DNA from 4 places in the Tepidibacter sp. Z1-5 genome. Region 3 is predicted to be linked to each of the others. Evidence: riboswitches for the same ligand, from Rfam matches in the RefSeq annotation. Region 3 holds a riboswitch; each other region holds the start of a gene.
The links. A riboswitch is a leader RNA that binds a small molecule or an ion and turns the genes downstream of it on or off. The one in region 3 is predicted to bind S-adenosylmethionine.
Positions count from the first base shown of each region.

Region 1: another riboswitch for S-adenosylmethionine. It lies ahead of metK (methionine adenosyltransferase); the one in region 3 lies ahead of WJW32_RS01300 (O-acetylhomoserine aminocarboxypropyltransferase/cysteine synthase family protein).
Region 2: another riboswitch for S-adenosylmethionine. It lies ahead of WJW32_RS04400 (Na+/H+ antiporter NhaC family protein); the one in region 3 lies ahead of WJW32_RS01300 (O-acetylhomoserine aminocarboxypropyltransferase/cysteine synthase family protein).
Region 4: another riboswitch for S-adenosylmethionine. It lies ahead of WJW32_RS06620 (methylenetetrahydrofolate reductase); the one in region 3 lies ahead of WJW32_RS01300 (O-acetylhomoserine aminocarboxypropyltransferase/cysteine synthase family protein).

Region 1 covers NZ_JBBMMD010000002.1:30,335-34,974, reverse strand. Annotated here, with positions in the region: gene recD2 (SF1B family DNA helicase RecD2) at 1-823, opposite strand, end outside; gene metK (methionine adenosyltransferase) at 1,352-2,536, opposite strand; SAM riboswitch class I at 2,704-2,809, opposite strand; gene WJW32_RS00145 (COG2426 family protein) at 2,879-3,322, opposite strand; gene WJW32_RS00140 (tRNA 2-thiocytidine biosynthesis TtcA family protein) at 3,526-4,242, shown strand; gene WJW32_RS00135 (phosphodiester glycosidase family protein) at 4,270-4,640, shown strand, end outside.
Region 2 covers NZ_JBBMMD010000019.1:6,831-11,470, forward strand. Annotated here, with positions in the region: gene uvrA (excinuclease ABC subunit UvrA) at 1-99, shown strand, start outside; gene WJW32_RS04390 (GyrI-like domain-containing protein) at 689-1,315, opposite strand; gene WJW32_RS04395 (helix-turn-helix transcriptional regulator) at 1,392-2,300, opposite strand; SAM riboswitch class I at 2,561-2,670, shown strand; gene WJW32_RS04400 (Na+/H+ antiporter NhaC family protein) at 2,799-4,115, shown strand.
Region 3 covers NZ_JBBMMD010000005.1:6,836-11,475, forward strand. Annotated here, with positions in the region: gene WJW32_RS01295 (homoserine dehydrogenase) at 1-918, opposite strand, end outside; gene WJW32_RS01300 (O-acetylhomoserine aminocarboxypropyltransferase/cysteine synthase family protein) at 934-2,214, opposite strand; SAM riboswitch class I at 2,333-2,438, opposite strand; gene acpP (acyl carrier protein) at 2,659-2,886, opposite strand; gene WJW32_RS01310 (hypothetical protein) at 3,050-3,484, shown strand; gene WJW32_RS01315 (hypothetical protein) at 3,536-3,751, shown strand; gene WJW32_RS01320 (hypothetical protein) at 3,956-4,126, shown strand; gene WJW32_RS01325 (hypothetical protein) at 4,190-4,351, shown strand; gene WJW32_RS01330 (hypothetical protein) at 4,443-4,604, shown strand.
Region 4 covers NZ_JBBMMD010000026.1:15,094-19,733, reverse strand. Annotated here, with positions in the region: gene WJW32_RS06625 (homocysteine S-methyltransferase family protein) at 1-1,131, opposite strand, end outside; gene WJW32_RS06620 (methylenetetrahydrofolate reductase) at 1,137-1,994, opposite strand; SAM riboswitch class I at 2,085-2,189, opposite strand; gene WJW32_RS06615 (ABC transporter ATP-binding protein) at 2,263-3,990, opposite strand; gene WJW32_RS06610 (ABC transporter permease subunit) at 4,397-4,640, opposite strand, start outside.

The DNA of each region.
Region 1 (4,640 bases), on a different contig from region 3:
AATATATATTGTCTTCTACAGGACCCTTTTCTATTTGAATTTTTTGATCTAGTGCAAGCTTAAATACAATATCTTTTATGTATTCATCTTCTATTTCGAGTAATTTGGAAGCTTCTTTTATCAGTTTACTCTTAGGCAAGTAGGTATGTCCTTCACTTAAACTTTGAGTTAGTGTATATATTATACCTTGCGATATTCTATCTTTTGAATAAGGATCAATACCCATTTTTGTTGCTATATTATCAGCAAGCTTAAATCCTATCCCTCTTATATCTTCTGCTAGTTTATATGGATTTGTCTCTACTATCTGAATAGATTTATTTTTATATTTTTTATATATTTTTAGGCAGTAATTAGGCGTTATCCCATACTTTGATAAATTTATTATTAAGTTTCTAAGTTCTCTATTATCTTGAAAGCTCTTTCCTATTGTTTCAGCCTTTTTCTTTCCTATTCCATCAACTCGAGTCAGTTTTTCGGGATTCATTTGTATTATATCCAGTGTATTTAGTCCAAATGTCTCTACTATTTTCCTAGCCATTTTAGGGCCTATACCTTTTATCATTCCTGATGATAAATATATGTATATTCCTTCCTCAGATTCAGGTGTACAAGGAATAAATGAACTCACTTCAAACTGTGGTCCATACATTTTATGATTTATCCACTTTCCATCAAGTTCAATAGTCTCACCTACTGTTATAGTAGGCATACATCCTACTATTGTAACTTCATCATTTGAGTGTTCAAGGGCGGCTACTGTATATCCATTATCATCGTTTTTAAATACAATCTCAACTACCATTCCCTTTATTTTCTCCATAGCATCTACTCCTAAACAGTTATAATACTACTATTATATCAAAAAATTCACGCTTTAATATTTTACTTTCTTTATTTATCATGTTATCCATAAATTTTAATTCTATAATCTTGTATTTATAGATATGTTACACAAAATAAAATTCATGTATTTAAGCAAAAATTTTTTTTTATTTTAATAGAGGGGTAGGGTTGAATTTATGATATAAGTATTAATACTCAAAACTGTCTATAAAAATGTTAGTAAATATTTTTAGATATTTTGACTAATATAACTTAGTTTTTAGCGTTTAATAATACGTTAAGAAATTTGCGTGTCTGACCGTAGGGGAGTTCGTAAATTTTAGGATTGTTAATAAGATAAAAGCTTAGTTATATTCAAAATATCGTTGTATTTGCGTTATTTTTATAGATAGTTTTGATAACCCACATATAATCTAAGAAAGAATTATTTTAATACCCTTATTTTTGGGTTAAGCATATAAAAATAAAAGAGGCTTATTCAAGCCTCTTTCATAAAACAATTATATTATTGTAATGCTTCTTTTTTAAGTATTTCAGCCTTATCAGTTCTCTCCCAAGCAAAGTCAAAATCAGTTCTTCCGAAGTGTCCATAAGCTGCTGTATGTCTGAATACAGGCTTTTTAAGATCTAAATCTCTTATTATAGCTCCTGGTCTTAAGTCAAAGTGCTTTTTAACAAGCTCTACTAGTATTTCTTCCGAAACTTTACCAGTTCCAAATGTTTCAACCATTATAGATACAGGCTCTGCAACTCCTATTGCATAAGCTAGTTCTAATTCACATTTTTTAGCAAGTCCTGCTGCAACTATGTTCTTAGCAACATATCTTGCTGCATAAGCTGCTGATCTATCAACCTTAGTAGCATCTTTTCCTGAGAATGCTCCACCACCGTGTCTTGAGTATCCACCATAAGTATCTACTATTATCTTTCTTCCTGTAAGACCTGCATCTCCACAAGGTCCTCCTATAACGAATCTTCCTGTTGGATTAACTAATATTCTAGTATCAACTAATAATTCTTCTGGTATAACAGGGTTTATAACATGCTCTATTAAGTCTTTCTCTATTTGCTCTCTAGTCACATCAGGACTATGTTGAGTTGATATTAAAACAGTATCTATTCTTACAACCTTATCTCCATCATACTCAACTGTAACCTGAGTTTTACCATCTGGTCTTAAGTAACCTAAAGTTTTATTTTTTCTGACTTCTGATAATCTTCTTGATAATTTGTGAGATAAAGATATAGGCATAGGCATTAATTCTTCTGTCTCATCACAAGCAAATCCAAACATTATGCCTTGGTCTCCTGCTCCTACTGCTTCAACTTCATCTTTCATCTTTCCTTCTTTACTCTCTAGTGCTTCATCAACTCCCATGGCAATATCTGAAGACTGCTCATCTATAGCAAGAAGTACTGCACAAGTATCTCCATCGAATCCATATTTAGCTCTATCATAACCTATTTCTTTAATTCTATTTCTAACAACTTTTTGAATATCAACATAAGCATTTGTAGATATTTCACCTGATATTAAAACAAGTCCTGTAGTAACTGATGTCTCACAAGCAACTCTTGAATTAGGATCTTTCTCAAGTAATGCATCTAATATTGAATCCGATATTTGGTCACATATTTTATCTGGATGCCCCTCTGTAACTGATTCTGATGTAAATAATCTTTTAGCCATTTTAATACCTCCAATTTTTTATTTATATATTTTGCCCTAAAGCTATAAATTCTAAAACTCTATGCCATTAAATCTATAGATAAGAACTTAATAGCTTCTGGATTATATTCTTTTATAATAAAAAAAGTTTCTTCCGCAAAGAAGAAACTAATTTATATTTAAATTAGACCTCATCTTCCAAAGCTTCGCCTTGTAGGAATTAGCACCATTTTCCATTACTGGATGGTTGCTGGGTTTCATCGGGCCTATTCCCTCCACCTCTCTTAATAAGGTATTAAGATTCTATTCAATTAACTGACTTAGTTCATAATACTATTTTGAAATTTATTTGTCAATCATTATTTAAGTAAAAGTTAATGTAATAAATGAAACTATTATTCCAGATAATATATTACCTATAACAATTCCCAGTACAGCATCTTTAATCCTCATGTTGAAAACAGAGGCAACCATGGCTGCTGTCCATGTTCCCGTAGTCGGAAGAGGTATTCCAACAAATAGTATTATGCCCAATAATTTTCTTCTCATTATTTTGTCACTATTCTTATTTACCTTATTATCTAAGAAATCTCCAAGCTTTTTAAAATATCGGTTCTTCTTAAGCCACTTAAGTAAATCCTTAAAAAACATTATCAAAAACGGAGCTGGAATTATAGCTCCTATAACACATGCTATGTACACATATAATGGATTAAGGTTCTTAACTATTCCAATAGGTATAGCACCTCTAAGCTCAATTATAGGAACCATAGATATAATCATTAGATAAATATATTCTGAAATCATTTATACTGTCACTCCTCATTCACAAAATTCAATACCTTTATTATATATTAAAATTTAATCTTATTGTAATTGAATTTCTATTATTTTTAATATAAACTCATTGTATGGATTTAAATATTGTATACATAGTAAAAACTTTAACTTACATTATATTCTTTATAAGGTAAGTTCTTGAATGAAAGTACATATAGAGGAGAATCAAAATGAAAAAAATAATCGGGAAAGTAAGACAAGCCTGTGACGATTACAACATGATACAGGATAACGATAAAATAGCAGTAGGATTTTCTGGAGGAAAGGATAGTATAGCTCTTATATACGCACTTAAGCTATTCCAAAGATTTTCTCCTAATAAATTCGAACTAGAAGCTATAACAGTAGACCCTGGATTTGATAATATGAATTTAGATGCTGCTAAAGAATTTTTAAAAGAAATAGATGTTCCATACACTATAATCAAAACAGAAATATCTAAAATAGTATTCGATGAAAGAAAAGAATCTAACCCCTGTTCATTATGCTCCAAGATGAGAAGAGGAGCTTTAAATGAAGAAGCAAAAAAAAGAGGTATAAATAAAATAGCACTAGGACATCACCTTGATGATGGAATATCTACTCTATTTTTAAGTATGTTCTACGAAGGAAGAATTAATACATTCAAACCAGTTACATACCTAGACAGAATAGATATCACTACCATTAGACCCTTAATATATATAACAGAGGACATTATAATAGAATCAGTAAAAAATAATAATCTACCAGTTCTCAAAAGCCCTTGCCCTGTTGATGGCAAGACAAAAAGAGAATTTGCAAATAGCATTGTAGATGATATCGCAAATAAAGTTCCCTATTTTAGAAAGAGAATGCTTAAAGCTATGCAAAATAAAGAACAAATTCAATTGTGGTTTAAACCTTAAATATGATAAATAAAGGAGTGATTTTTCATGAACAAAAAACTTATAAGCTTTATGTTGGCAAGTTTTTTTATGCTTTCATCTTCAACTAATATATTTGCAAACTCAGTGGTAACTGAAAGTCAAAAAGAAATGATGCTTGCTAAAGGCGTAACATATAAAAATGTATACTCTTTCACAGAAAGTGGTATCCAAAATGTAAATCTAGTTTGCATAGATTTGGACAATCCTGATATAAAATTAGATTTATTATTCAACAAAGATGGATTCAGTAAAACTCAGAAGGTTAGCGATATGGTAAAAAATGATTCTTCAAATGGAAATAACGAGGATATACTGGCGGCTATAAATGCAGACTTTTTTAGTATGTCAAATCCGGCATTTTCACTTGGTCCTATGGT
Region 2 (4,640 bases), on a different contig from region 3:
GGAGATGGTGGAGGAATGATAGTTGCTACTGGAACACCAAAGGATGTTGCAAATAATGAAAATTCTTATACTGGAATGTTTTTAAAGAAATATTTTTAAGACTATAAATTTATAAAAATAGTGTTTAACCAAAAAATAAATGGGATTAAAATACCGCTTATGTGTTAAATATTTTTAATAAAACTAAGCATTACATCTTAATTGAATACCCTAAAAGTTCTAAACTCTCTACGGTCAGACAACGAACTTTCTTAACGGGTATTCAAACGCTGTAATTCAAGTTTTATATAAAAATATTTAAATCATTCGCTAACATTTTAATCCCATTTATTTTATAAGTGTAGTTCTTAAACTTTAAATATATTCAAATGCATATTACTTCAAAAAAGGCAATCAACTAAGCAGAAGTAGTTTCCTATTCATAATAATCATGTTTAAATATTATTCTTTTCATAAATAATACCACCTTTCTTATTTTAGAGTACTTGTTGAATGGTAATTCTTTTATAAGAATATGGTATTATTTTTTTGTCTTTTATTCTATGGTAAAAATATCGTTGTATTCGCGGTATTTGTATAGATAGTTTTTAATAACCCACAGACCCTAAAAAAATAACCCAGATTTCGTTTGTACGAAATCTAGGTAGCTACCTATATTTTAAATAAAAGTAATTTTAAAATTTAATATTTATTCATTATGTTCGACTTTAAATCGTAATACAGTTTTAAGTTTATCAGGTTGAGTTTTTCTAGCATCGGAGATATAAATCTCTCTATGAATTTTGGAACTTCGCTTTAAATTATTCTGTGTACAATAATTTTCCATAATCGAAAAACTCTCGGGTTCATCGTTATAAGAACCTAAATGTAGCATTTGAAGACAAAGTCCGTCCTCTAAACTATTAAATCTTACTTTATCAAGTAAGGGATGAGGTTTTTTCTTTTTTACAATTTCAATAACTTCTTGTGCTAAATCATCAGTTACAAAGTCCGGCTGTCTTATCATAATTGTATAAATTAATTTGCTTTTATCTAGCGTATCCAATGTTCTTGCTTTTTCTTCTAAATCCCAAATACCTTCAAGTGGAAATACAGTATAGTCAAAATATCCATCTGGTATTATGCCTTTTTTAGGTAACATTTTTAAAGCATAAGATAAGGAATATAATACCCCAATTGCTTCAGAAAAGTCTTCACTATTAGGATCACCTTTTCCATCAATCATAAAGAATTTAAAGTTTGGCACCGTAATAACTTCAGGTTTATTTTTTGGTAAATATAATTCTTTGCCTTGCTTTCTCCATTCATATTTCATCCTTATTCCTCCTTCAATATGGTATATTAGTAGTATAATATATACTACCTGACAACAGTATGTCATATTTAAATTATTAGTTATATTGTTCTATAGATTTGTTTAATCTATCTTTTATAATATTTCGAATATGTTTAGGTTCAAGTACCTCAACAAAGTATCCAAATGACATTATATATCCATATATCCATTCATTTTCAGGGAAAGATACTTCTACATTAAAACTACCATCATCATTTTCGATAATATAATCATCATCAAATTCATCATAAACTCTATACCCCATCTGCTGGTTAAATCTGAGCTTTAGTGTTACTATCAAATCACAATCTACTGTTTCGTATCCTATTGACAAATCATCAGGAGGTATTCGTTCAAATGTTTCATTTACAACTTTAATTTTTTTCATACGTGAAATTCTAAATGTACGAAAATCTTGCTTAGTCCTACAGAATCCCTGTAAATACCATGTTTTCGATTTGAAAACTAATCGTAATGGTTCAACACTTCTAATTGTTCTCTTACTATAAGAACTTATATATTCAAATGTAATTATATTATGATTTATTATTCCAGCTTTAATGTCGGTAAACTTTTGATGTTCATCTTTTTTGCTACCCCAATGAGAAAAATCTATATCAATCCAGTTATAACTATTGGGACTTTTAAATACTGCATTTAATTTATTGATTAGACTTTCGATATTCGGAGATTTAGTTAATTTTAAACTTTGAAGTCCTAATAGTATTTCATTTTGTTCATTTTCTGAAACAATAGATTTATTTAAAGTAAAATTCTCAAGCAGACTAATACCACCGCCACTACCTTTACTGGTGTATATGGGGATACCTGATGAACTTAACTTATCTATATCCCTATATATAGTTCTTGTTGAAACTTCAAAGTGTTCCGAAAGATATTTTGCTGTAACTGTACCTTTATTCAATAATATAAATATAATCTTAAATAGTCTATCTATCTGCATATTATCACCCAATAATATTATACCAATTATACTAGCTACATTTGAAATTATCTTGAGCAACAGAGTCCGTTAGAATTTGTTGGTGATATCTAACATTTTGATAACCCACAGATACTAAAATAGAAACTAGATTTGGTTTGTACCAAAGTAAATTACTGATGCTATTCAAGATGCACTTGAAAATTCTTGAAAATAATTTCTTGACAAATCTATAATATGGCTGTATTATTAATTAATAAGAAAATTAAATAAATTTTTACTTCTTATCAAGAGAGACGGAGGGAATGGCCCTGTGAAGTCTCGGCAACCTTCAAACACGGTTTGAAAAGGTGCCAAGTCCAACAAAGCTTATAGCTTTGAGAGATGAGAAGATGATGATAGTTTAAGTTGTGCTATTAGAGTCTTCTCGATTTAGGGAAGACTTTTTTTATGCATAAAAAAGTAATCACTAAATCGCTTTAGAAATATAATATTTAATTTAGTGAAGGGGTGTATACTATGAACAAAAAGTCAGGAAATCCTTGGGCATTATTGCCTTTGGCAGTGTTTTTAATTATTTTTATCGGATCAGGAATTATAACTAATGATTTTTATAAGATGCCTGTTATAGTAGCTTTTTTAATATCGGCAGCGGTTGCTTTATTTATGAATCCAAAAGAGAGTATATCTACTAAGATAGATGTATTTTGTAAAGGTGCAGGAGAAAGTAATATTATACTTATGGCAATTATATTCATATTAGCTGGAGCATTTGGAAATGTAGCAAAAGAAATGGGAGGAGTAGATGCTACTGTAAATTTAAGTTTATCTATTTTACCTGAAAATTTATTGATTGTTGGATTATTCGTTATTGCATGTTTTATATCTTTTTCAATGGGAACATCTGTGGGAACTATAGTAGCACTTGCACCAATTGCTATAGGAGTTGCGTCAAAGATATCAATACCAGTTGGATTAGCTCTTGGTGCAGTAGTTGGTGGAGGAATGTTTGGAGACAATTTATCTATGATTTCGGATACTACTATTGCAGCTATTAGAACTCAAGGTTGTGAGATGAGAGATAAATTTAAAGTAAACTTTATTATAACTTTACCAGCAGCTATTATAACTGCTCTAATTTTAGGAGTTATAACATCTGGAAATCAGCTTAGCTTAGATACTGAATATACTTATGAAATAGTTAAGGTATTACCGTACTTATCAGTATTAATAGCAGCTCTATTCGGAGTTAATGTATTTGTAATACTGGGCGGAGGAATTTTATTTGCAGGAGTTGTAGGTCTTTATTATAAATCATTTGGATTATTTGGATTTATACAGGCTGTAGCAACTGGAATATCTGGAATGGAAGATTTAGCTATGATAGCTATAATAGTAGGTGGAATTGTTGAGCTTATAAAGTTCAATGGTGGAATACAGTTTATATTAGAATTTATAAGAAGTAGAATAAAGACAAAAAAAGGTGCAGAATTTGGAATAGCAGCTATTGTGAGTATTGTAGATATATGTACTGCTAATAATACTATAGCAATAGTTATGGCAGGACCTATAGCAAAGGATATAGCAATGGAATATGATATAGACCCAAGAAGAAGTGCTAGTATATTAGATATATTTGCAGCAGCTTGGCAAGGTATAATTCCATATGGAGCACAGATATTAGTAGCAGCAGGTCTTGCATCTATATCGCCTTTAGCTATAATAAAGTATTTACACTATCCTATACTAATATTTGTATTTGGAATATTGGCAATATCATTTGGATATCCAAATCTTGAAAGTAAGGCTAAGAAAGCAAATGAAGTAGTAAGTTAGCAGATAAAAAATTCGTCTAATGCTACGCATTGACTCATGGTGCCAACAAGTCTCACGACTCTGTTGATTAAAATAGTTGTAAGTTTAGTTCATTTATCAATGTTATATACAAGTTGAAAGTAATATAATTTATTATAAAGTAAAAAAGTCTACCTAATTATAGGTAGACTTTTTTTAAATTATTCCGATTAAAAAACTAGAAATAAAATACATTATTAATAGTATTGATAAACATGCTGAGTAGTCTTTGACTCGGGTTGGAACAGACCTGTCACCGTTGGACATGTCAGAAATCACACTCCTTAATTTTAGTTACTATTATTATATTACAAAAATTATAGTTACTATTATTATATCATAAACTTAGATTTTAGGAACTATCAAATTTTGTAATATATGTATATTGAAAATATATTTTAAGCAAGGTAGTTAGTAGAAATTGTTAGCACCATGAGTTAAGTTATAGCATAGAGCGAAATTTTTGTTTTAAAATTTCTAAAAATTAATTATAATAAGTCATAAGAG
Region 3 (4,640 bases):
AATACAGTCTATTATATCTGAGTATATTGCTGTAGCAGTTGGAAGTTTTCCAGCACCTTTTCCTGTAAATATAAGTTTTCCCACACTATCCCCTTCTACTATAATAGAGTTATATTCATCATCTATTTTTGCAAATTCAGAATCTTTATTTACTATAACAGGTCTAACACTTGCATAAACTTTATCATTTTTGAAATTACTTATGCCTAAAAGCTTAATAACTCCTCCTAACTCATTTGCTTTTTTTATATCCGTCTCAGTTATATTATAAATTCCTTCAACCTTAAAATCTTCCCAATAAACTTTCTTTTCATAAGCTATAGTAGAAAGAATCGAAAGTTTTCTTGCACTGTCGTATCCATTAATATCAGAAGAAGGATCAGCTTCTGCAAATCCAAGATTCTGAGCTGTTTTTAAAGCATTAGAGTAAGAAGTTTTTTCTTTATTCATTTTTGTTAAAATGAAATTTGTGGTTCCGTTTAGTATGCCTTTTATACTTTTGATTTCATTACTTACTAAGTAGTTTTTGATATTTTTAACTATAGGTATACCTCCACCAACACTTGCTTCAAAATAAAGTTTTACATTATTTTCGTAAGCAATTTCTAAAAGTTCTTCTCCATGTCTTGAAATTAAATCTTTGTTTGCTGTGATAACGTGTTTTTTATTTCTTAAAGATTGTTTTATATATTCATAAGCTGGGGTTATTCCACCAATTAGCTCTATAACTATATCTATGTTTTCATCAAAAACATCTTCAATTTTATTTGTTATAATACTATGATTTTTATCATCCTTATGCTTATCTAGATTCTTAACCAAAATTTTTGATAGTTTTATATTATTATTGTTTTTATTAATAAGCTCACAAACACCAGAGCCTACAACTCCATTTCCTAAAACAGCTACTGAAATCATTAACATCACCTCGAATTATATATTGTTTAAAGCATTATCAAAATCTTTTATTATATCATCTATACTTTCAATTCCAACTGAGACTCTAATCAAATCAGGTGTAACGCCTGCATTCAATTGATCTTTCTCACTTAGTTGACGATGAGTTGTACTAGCTGGGTGAAGTACACTAGTTCTAGTATCTGCAAGATGAATTACTAGTGCAGAAAGTTGTAAATTCTTCACAAAAGATTTGGCATCATCAATTCCACCTTCAATACCAAAGGTTAGAATTCCGCTTGCTCCTTTTTTAAGATATTTTTTTGCATTATCATAAGTTTTACTATTTTTAAGATAAGGATAGTTAACCCATTTTACCTTTTCGTGTTTTTCTAAAAAGTTAGCCAATTTTAATGCATTTTCACTATGTCTTTGCATTCTAAGGTGAAGTGTTTCAACTCCAAGATTAAATAGAAAAGAGTTGAAAGGACTTAAACAAGTTCCAAAATCTCTAAGCAGTTGAACTCTAAGTTTGGTTATATAAGATAGATTATTAAATTTCTCTACATAACTAATTCCGTTATAGGTTGGATCGGGTGATACGAATTCATCGAATTTTCCGCTACTCCAATCGAAATTTCCACCATCTACAATAACCCCTCCAACACTAGAAGCATGACCATCTATATATTTAGTAGCTGAATGAACTACTATATTAGCACCAAGCTCAAGGGGCTTCAAAAGGTATGGTGTAATTAGAGTATTATCTACAATAAAAGGAACTTTTATTTCTCTAGCTATTTGGGAAAATTTATCAAAATCTAGAATGTTAAGTCCGGGATTTCCGATGCTTTCACCAAAAACTAATTTAGTATTTTCTTTTGCATATTTTAATATTGCTTCTTTAGGTAAATCAGGATCAATAAATGTAACTTCTATTCCAAATTTTTTAAGTGTTGAAGAAATAAGAGTAAATGTACCGCCGTATAAAGTAGATGAAGCTAAAATATGATCTCCATTTGTACATATATTTAAAATAGCTAAAGCTGTAGCACTTTGACCAGATGATACAGCTACTGCGCCAGAACCACCTTCTAAAAGAGCTATTTTTTCTTCAAAAGCAGCAACCGTTGGATTACTTATTCTAGAATACATATGACCATTTTCCTTTAAGTCAAATAAAGCTGCAACATGATCTGGGTCTTCATATTTGTATGTTGTACTTTGTATTATAGGTAGTATCCTAGGTTCTCCTGGTTTTGGATTATATCCTCCTTGTACACAGAGTGTTTCAAAATTCAAATTACTTTTTTTCATTTTTAGTCCTCCTTTTAAAATTTTAATTTTAAAATGAGAAGAATAAAAAAAACAACCATTTCTATAGTCTTTGAGAAATGGTTGTTAGATTACAATAGTTATATATAACTACTTTATTCCCTCATCTCTCAGTAATATTACTGCAGGAATTAGCACATTTCTAGTAAATACTAGCTGTTGCTGGGCTTCATAGGGCCTGATCCCTCCGCCACTCTTGATAAGAGTTACTTAAAATTATTTAATTTTTTTAATTTAAAATCAATTCTAATGGAAATTTTCTAAGATGTCAATATAAAAAATAAATTTTTTAAAAATATTTATGATTGAATCAACTTGAAAAAAGACTGCTAACAATATTTTGTTAACAGTCTGAATAGTGCTCATTTTAATAAACTTTATTTCAAAATTCAAAAAAATAAGAGGAAGAAATTCCCCTTATCTTTTTTATTTATTATTTTCGATATAAGTACATATATCTCCTATGTTTTTGAAATTTTCAGCTTGCTCATCTGGAATTTCAATATCGAATTCATCCTCAAGAGCCATCATTATTTCAACAGCATCAAGAGAATCAGCTTCTAAATCAGCGACTAAAGAAGTTGATGGTGTTATAGAATCTATATCATCTACACCTAATTGATCTGCTATTATCTCTTTTATTTTTTCAAACATATTACTTACCTCCTAAAACATAATAAACTAATATTTTTAATAGTAGTTTATTACATGTTCAAAAATATTTCAATATATTTTTTTTGAGCTAAGCTAAATAACTGTAATAACTTGTACAAATATGAATATAAATATAATGAAAGTAATACTAAGGAGGAAATATATGAGAAAATTTACAGCTATATTTATATTGTACGTACTGTTTTTTTGCATGAATTTAAATATCTATCAGAATAAGTTAATGAATGACGTTAAAAATATAAATCCATATATAAGAGAGGTTAATTTTATAGTTGAAGATTTTAATAATAATCGTATTAAGCAGAATAATATAGGGGAATACGTAAAAAGAATAGACAATATAAAAAATGGCCTATCAAGTATTGAAAATAATAAATATATTGAAGCCTATATTGACTATAAAATGGTTTCCTTAGAAAAATTAAAAACAGCTATAAACAATAGATTCAATAATAAAGAAAAACTAAAACAAAATATAAATTATTATAATACATACAATAGATTGTCCCAAGATGAAATACAAAAAAAATTAAAAAAAACTCTTATAAGAGTAACAAAATTAGATGAAACCTCATAACATAAAGAAGAAGGAAATAACCTTTAATATTAATTTATGGGAGGTAATAGAATGAGTGAAAATAGTGGAAATTTATTTAGAGGCGGATTTGGAAATTTATTTGGCTGTGGCCACGATGACGATTGTGGATTTATATGGATACTATTATTACTAGTATTATTCTGCTGTTGCGATTTTGATTTTTGTGGTGATGACAATAACTTCTTATTCATAATACTAATCGGTATCATATTACTTTGCTGTTGTGATGGCGGATTTGGATGCTAAAAAGCTAGTTTTTACTAGCTTTTTTTCTTTTTTTGAGCAACGGATTCTGTTAGCACTCGTTGGCGACATTATTAATGCGTTAGCATGAAGCGGATTTTGATAAACAAAAACAAAATTTTCACATATATGCATTAACCAAATTAACCCAAAGTACATAGTATATAGAAGAAGGTATAACCTTCAAAAAAATAAGGAGGTTAGATTATGGGTTGTTTTAAAGATTTTGATTGTTGGTGGATTATAGCTTTATTTGTTTTATTCATATTCTTCCAAGATTGTATAGATGATCTGGATATATGTGATTGGATTCCGTTCTTAATATTAATATTAATATTATGTGCTTATGGCGATTGTGGAGGACATCACGGCTGCTAGGCGCTAATTAAACATTTGACATAATAAACATGCTATCGTAGTTATAAAAAAGGAGGTAAGATTATGGGTTGTTTTAAAAATTTTGATTGTTGGTGGATTATAGCTTTATTTTTCATATTCTTAATATTCCAAGAATGTATAGATGATCTTGATATATGTGATTGGATCCCATTCTTAATATTGATATTAATAATTTGTTCTTGTAACGAATTTGATTGTCACTAATATTTAAATCAACTATAATAACAAATCAATAGCTAAAAACATAGTATATATCAAGAAGGAAAATCTTTTAAAATTATAAGGAGGTAAGATTATGGGTTGTTTTAAGGACTTTGATTGTTGGTGGATTATAGCTTTATTTTTCTTATTCTTAATATTCCAAGATTGTATAGAAGATATAGATATATGTGATTGGATCCCATTCTTAATATTAATATTAATAATTTGTGCATGTAATGAATTTGATTGTCATTAATATTAAAAATATAAGTAAAGAGCTAGACTAAAATCT
Region 4 (4,640 bases), on a different contig from region 3:
AATCAAATTTATGAGATTTTTCATAACATATGCTTCATCTATTCCATCAACACCAACATTTACATCTATCACATGTGCTTTATTTTCGACTTGAATTTGAGCTTCTTCTTGAGCTATTAAAAAATCTCCATCTTTTATTTTTTGAGCTAGTTTTTTGTTTGCTGTAGGATTTATTCTCTCTCCTATTATTTTTGGAATATAGTTTTTACCTATCTTTACTATCTCTTCTCTACTTGAAAGTATTGATACTTGTTCTAAGTTCCTTTTTGTAGGTTTGAAATCTTTAATTCTTTTTTTTATAAATTTAGTATGCTCAGGAGTTGATCCACAGCATGAACCAAATATGTTAACTCCTATTTCAAAATATGGCTCAATTTTTTGTATAAAAGCTTTCCCATTCAGTGGATAATATATGCTGCCATCTTTTATAACAGGAAGACCTGCATTTGGTTGAACTATAACAGGTAAGGAAGTAGTTTTACATATCTTCTTAGTAACTTCTATTAATTCCTCTGGTCCTCCCGAGCAGTTTACCCCAACAGCACTAGCACCTAAAGATTCTAATACTATAGCTGCTGATTCTGGGCTAACCCCTGTTAATGTTCTATCTCCTTCATAAGTTAGTGTACATATAACCGGTATATCACATACATCCTTTGCTGCTAAAAGAGCTGCTCTTATCTCTCCTAAATCATTGAATGTTTCAAGAAGTATAAAGTCTGGATTTTTACTTGCCAAAGCATTTATTTGTTCTTTAAATATTTCATATATATCATCAAAACTATTGTTTCCTATAGGTTCTACAAATTTTCCAGTAGGTCCAACAGATGCAGCTACATATTTATTATATTTGTCAGCTATTTTTCTAGCTATTTCTACTGCTTTTGAGTTAATCTCATACACCCTATCTTCAAGGTTATACTCTTTAAGTTTTACACTGCTTCCTCCAAATGTATTAGTAGTTATAACATCTGCCCCTGCCTTTAAATATTTTTCATGTATTTTAATTACCTTGTCCGGATAATCTACATTCATAAGTTCAGGACAATGCCCAGGCTTTAATCCATCTTCCTGTAGCATAGTTCCCATAGCACCATCAAACACCAACAATTCTTCTAATATCTTAGTCATATCTATCACCCCTGTAATAATTCTAAAGTCAAATCATAATCCTTCATAGGAAATATATGAATCCCTTTTGACATGCCCTTTATATTTAAGTATGTCTCTTTTAATATATTTAAAGTCTCTTTTTTCCCACCTTTATCAAGTCTATCTATAAGTTTATTAGGAACATCAATCCCAGTAACATTGTTGTTTAGATATCTTGCAAACTTGATAGACTTTAAAGGCATAAGTCCATATAATATTGGAATGTCTATATGTTCAATTTTTTTTGTGAATTTCTCTAGTTTTTCAATATCAAATACAGGCTGAGTTTGAAAAAAGTTTACTCCACTTTCTATCTTTTGATGAAACTTATCTATCTCTTTTTCTAAATCATCACTGCACGGATTCACCACTCCTCCAATGAAAAAATCAGTTTTTTCTTCTAATTTATTTCCACTAAAATCAAATCCACCGTTTAGTTTAGATACAACTTGAGTAAGACCTATAGAGTCAGTATCAAATACCCCAGTTGCATTTTTATGATCTCCAACCTCTGGTTTATCTCCTGTTAATGTTAATATATTTTTAACCCCTAAAGCATTGGCTCCAAGTAATTCTGATTGAATAGATAGAATGTTTCTATCCCTACATGCAAAGTGAAATATAGCTTCAATGTCAAGCTTACTTTGTACTATGCTTCCTAAAGCTATAGGACTCATCCTCATGTTAGCCATAGGATTATCTGGTATATTAACTCCATCTATTAAATGTGCTAGCTTTTGTATCCTATTTATTTCAGATTCTGAACTACCAGACTTTGGTGGTTCTATCTCTATAGTGGTTACAAATTCTTTTCGTTTAATTTTTTCCCTTAATTTTTTCATATTAATCCTCCCTCTCTTATTAAGTTTAAAGAGATAAGAATCCTAAATAAAAAAACCTCTTTCGACTGAAAGAGGTTACAATTCATAGAAAGCTTATCTTTCAGCTAATTAGCTGCTGGATTTAGCACCGATGCACATTCGTGCCGGTTGCCGAGACTTCACTGGGCCAGATCCCTTAGTCTCTCTTGATAAGAGTTTATTTTGTTTTTTTACATACTATATCATCTTGAAATATATGTCAAGCTTTTTTCTGAATATTTAATGCTTTTTAATATTCATATATATCCTCAAACTGTAACTTATAAAGATCACTATAAATTCCTTCTCGATCTATAAGTTCATCATGACTTCCACATTCCGTTATTCCATCATTAGTAAGAACTATTATCTTATCTGCATTCTTGATAGTAGTAAGTCTATGAGCTATAACTAATGTCGTTCTATTTCTAGATAAATCATATAAAGATTTTTGGATAATTCTTTCTGTTTGAGTATCAAGTGCAGATGTAGCCTCATCTAGTATTAAGATAGGTGGATTTTTAAGGAATATCCTAGTTATAGCAATTCTCTGTTTTTGACCTCCAGATAGTCTAACTCCTCTTTGACCAATATAGGTATCGTATCCATTTTCAAGATTTATTATAAACTCATGTGCATTAGCTTTTTTAGAAGCTTCTATTATTTCTTCATCTGTTGCATCATACTTTCCATAAAGTATATTTTCTTTTATAGTACCTGAAAATAAGAATACATCCTGCTCTACAACTCCTATATTTTTTCTTAAATCCCTTATCTTCATATCCTTTATATTTACTGAATCTATCTTTATAACTCCATTACTTACCTCATAAAATCTAGGTATTAATCTTAAAAGTGTAGTCTTTCCTGCACCAGAAGGCCCTACTATTGCTATAGTTTCTCCAGACTTAACACTCATATTTATTCCTGTAAGTATACTTTTGTTGTTATTGTATCCAAATCCTACATCTTCAAATTCTATATTACCTTTTAATTTATCAATATTTATTGCATCTTGCTTTTCTTGAATTTCAGTCTTTATTTCCATAACCTCCATAAATCTTGCAAAACCTGCCATACCTCTTTGATAATTTTCGATTAATGTAGTTATCTTTCGTATAGGCTGTAAAAACATAGATACATATAATAAAAATCCTATTAAATCACCTATTGTAAATTCATTATTGTATATAAGATATGATCCATACATTAGTACGACAAGATTTATAATGTTTGAAAAAAATGTTATTCCGCTAAAAAATTGTCCTAATACCTTATATGATTTTTGTTTTGTTTCTTTAAAGCTTTTATTTCCTAAATCAAATTTATATTCTTCATATTCTTCATTGTTAAAAGCTTTTACAACTCTTATACCAGATATAGAATCCTCAGCTTGAGCGTTTATCTCTCCGATCTTAACTCTTAAATCTCTAAATGATTTTTTTAACTCTCTGTTTTTAATAATTGTGAATGTAAGCATTATAGGCATTATAGAGAATATTACTAAAGTCATTTTCACATTTAGTGTAATCATTATACAGAATGATCCTGCTAGCGTAACGAATGCTATAAATAAATCCTCTGGTCCATGATGGGCAAGTTCTGATATTTGATTTAAATCGTTTACAAGTCTTGACATTATCTGTCCAGTCTTTACGTTATCAAAGTAAGAAAATGAAAGCTTGTTTATATGTTTAAAAAGTTTTCTTCTCATGTCGTACTCTATTCTAACTCCTAAAGTATGCCCCCAATAATCTACTATGAACTGAAGTATAGCTCTTACTATATATAGCGTTAAAAGCAATATTCCAAAGTATATAATTCTTTGTATATTCCCACTTGGTAATAAATCATCTATTATTTTTTTCGTTAATACGGGGAATACAAGGTTCATTAAAGACATTATAAATGCACACGTAAAATCAAGTGTAAATAAAGCACGATGAGGTTTGTAGTACTTGATAAATTCTCTTATCATCCAATCACTTCTTTCTTAAGTTTCACTTTATTCTATTATAGTTTATTTTTCTAAATCTTCACTATATTTATTCAAGATTTTTCCTTTGAAATTTTTTTATATTATCGTAAAAGAAGTCTATACTAAGAAAGTAAAGGATATTATTTATTTAAATCCATTTTAAATTTAAGAACTGTACTTACAAAAATGAAGGGTATTAAAATGTTAGAGAATGATTTAAATGTTTTTATATAAAACTTGAGTTACAGCGTTTGAATATCCGTTAAGAAAGTTCGTTGTCTAACCGTTAGGGAGTTTAGAACTTTTAGGATATTCAATAAGATGTAACTCTTAGTTTTATTAAGAACTTTAATACATTCACGTTATTTTAATACCCTTCATTTTGGCATTAAGATGTATATTTCCCTTATAAATCTCTTCTTTGAAATTTTCTAACAGCTAATATCAGCATAACTAATATATACACTAAAATATAAATCATCATAGCAACACTTGGTTGAGTTTTGGCACCCACAAAACTGCTTATACTCAGATTCAATCCAGATGATGTTGTAAATAAGAGAGAAGAAGCTTTTTTCTGAATTATATCAGACGGTATTATGAGACTAGTTATAATACCTGTGTTGCTTAAGGCTTGTTTTGTATTTTCA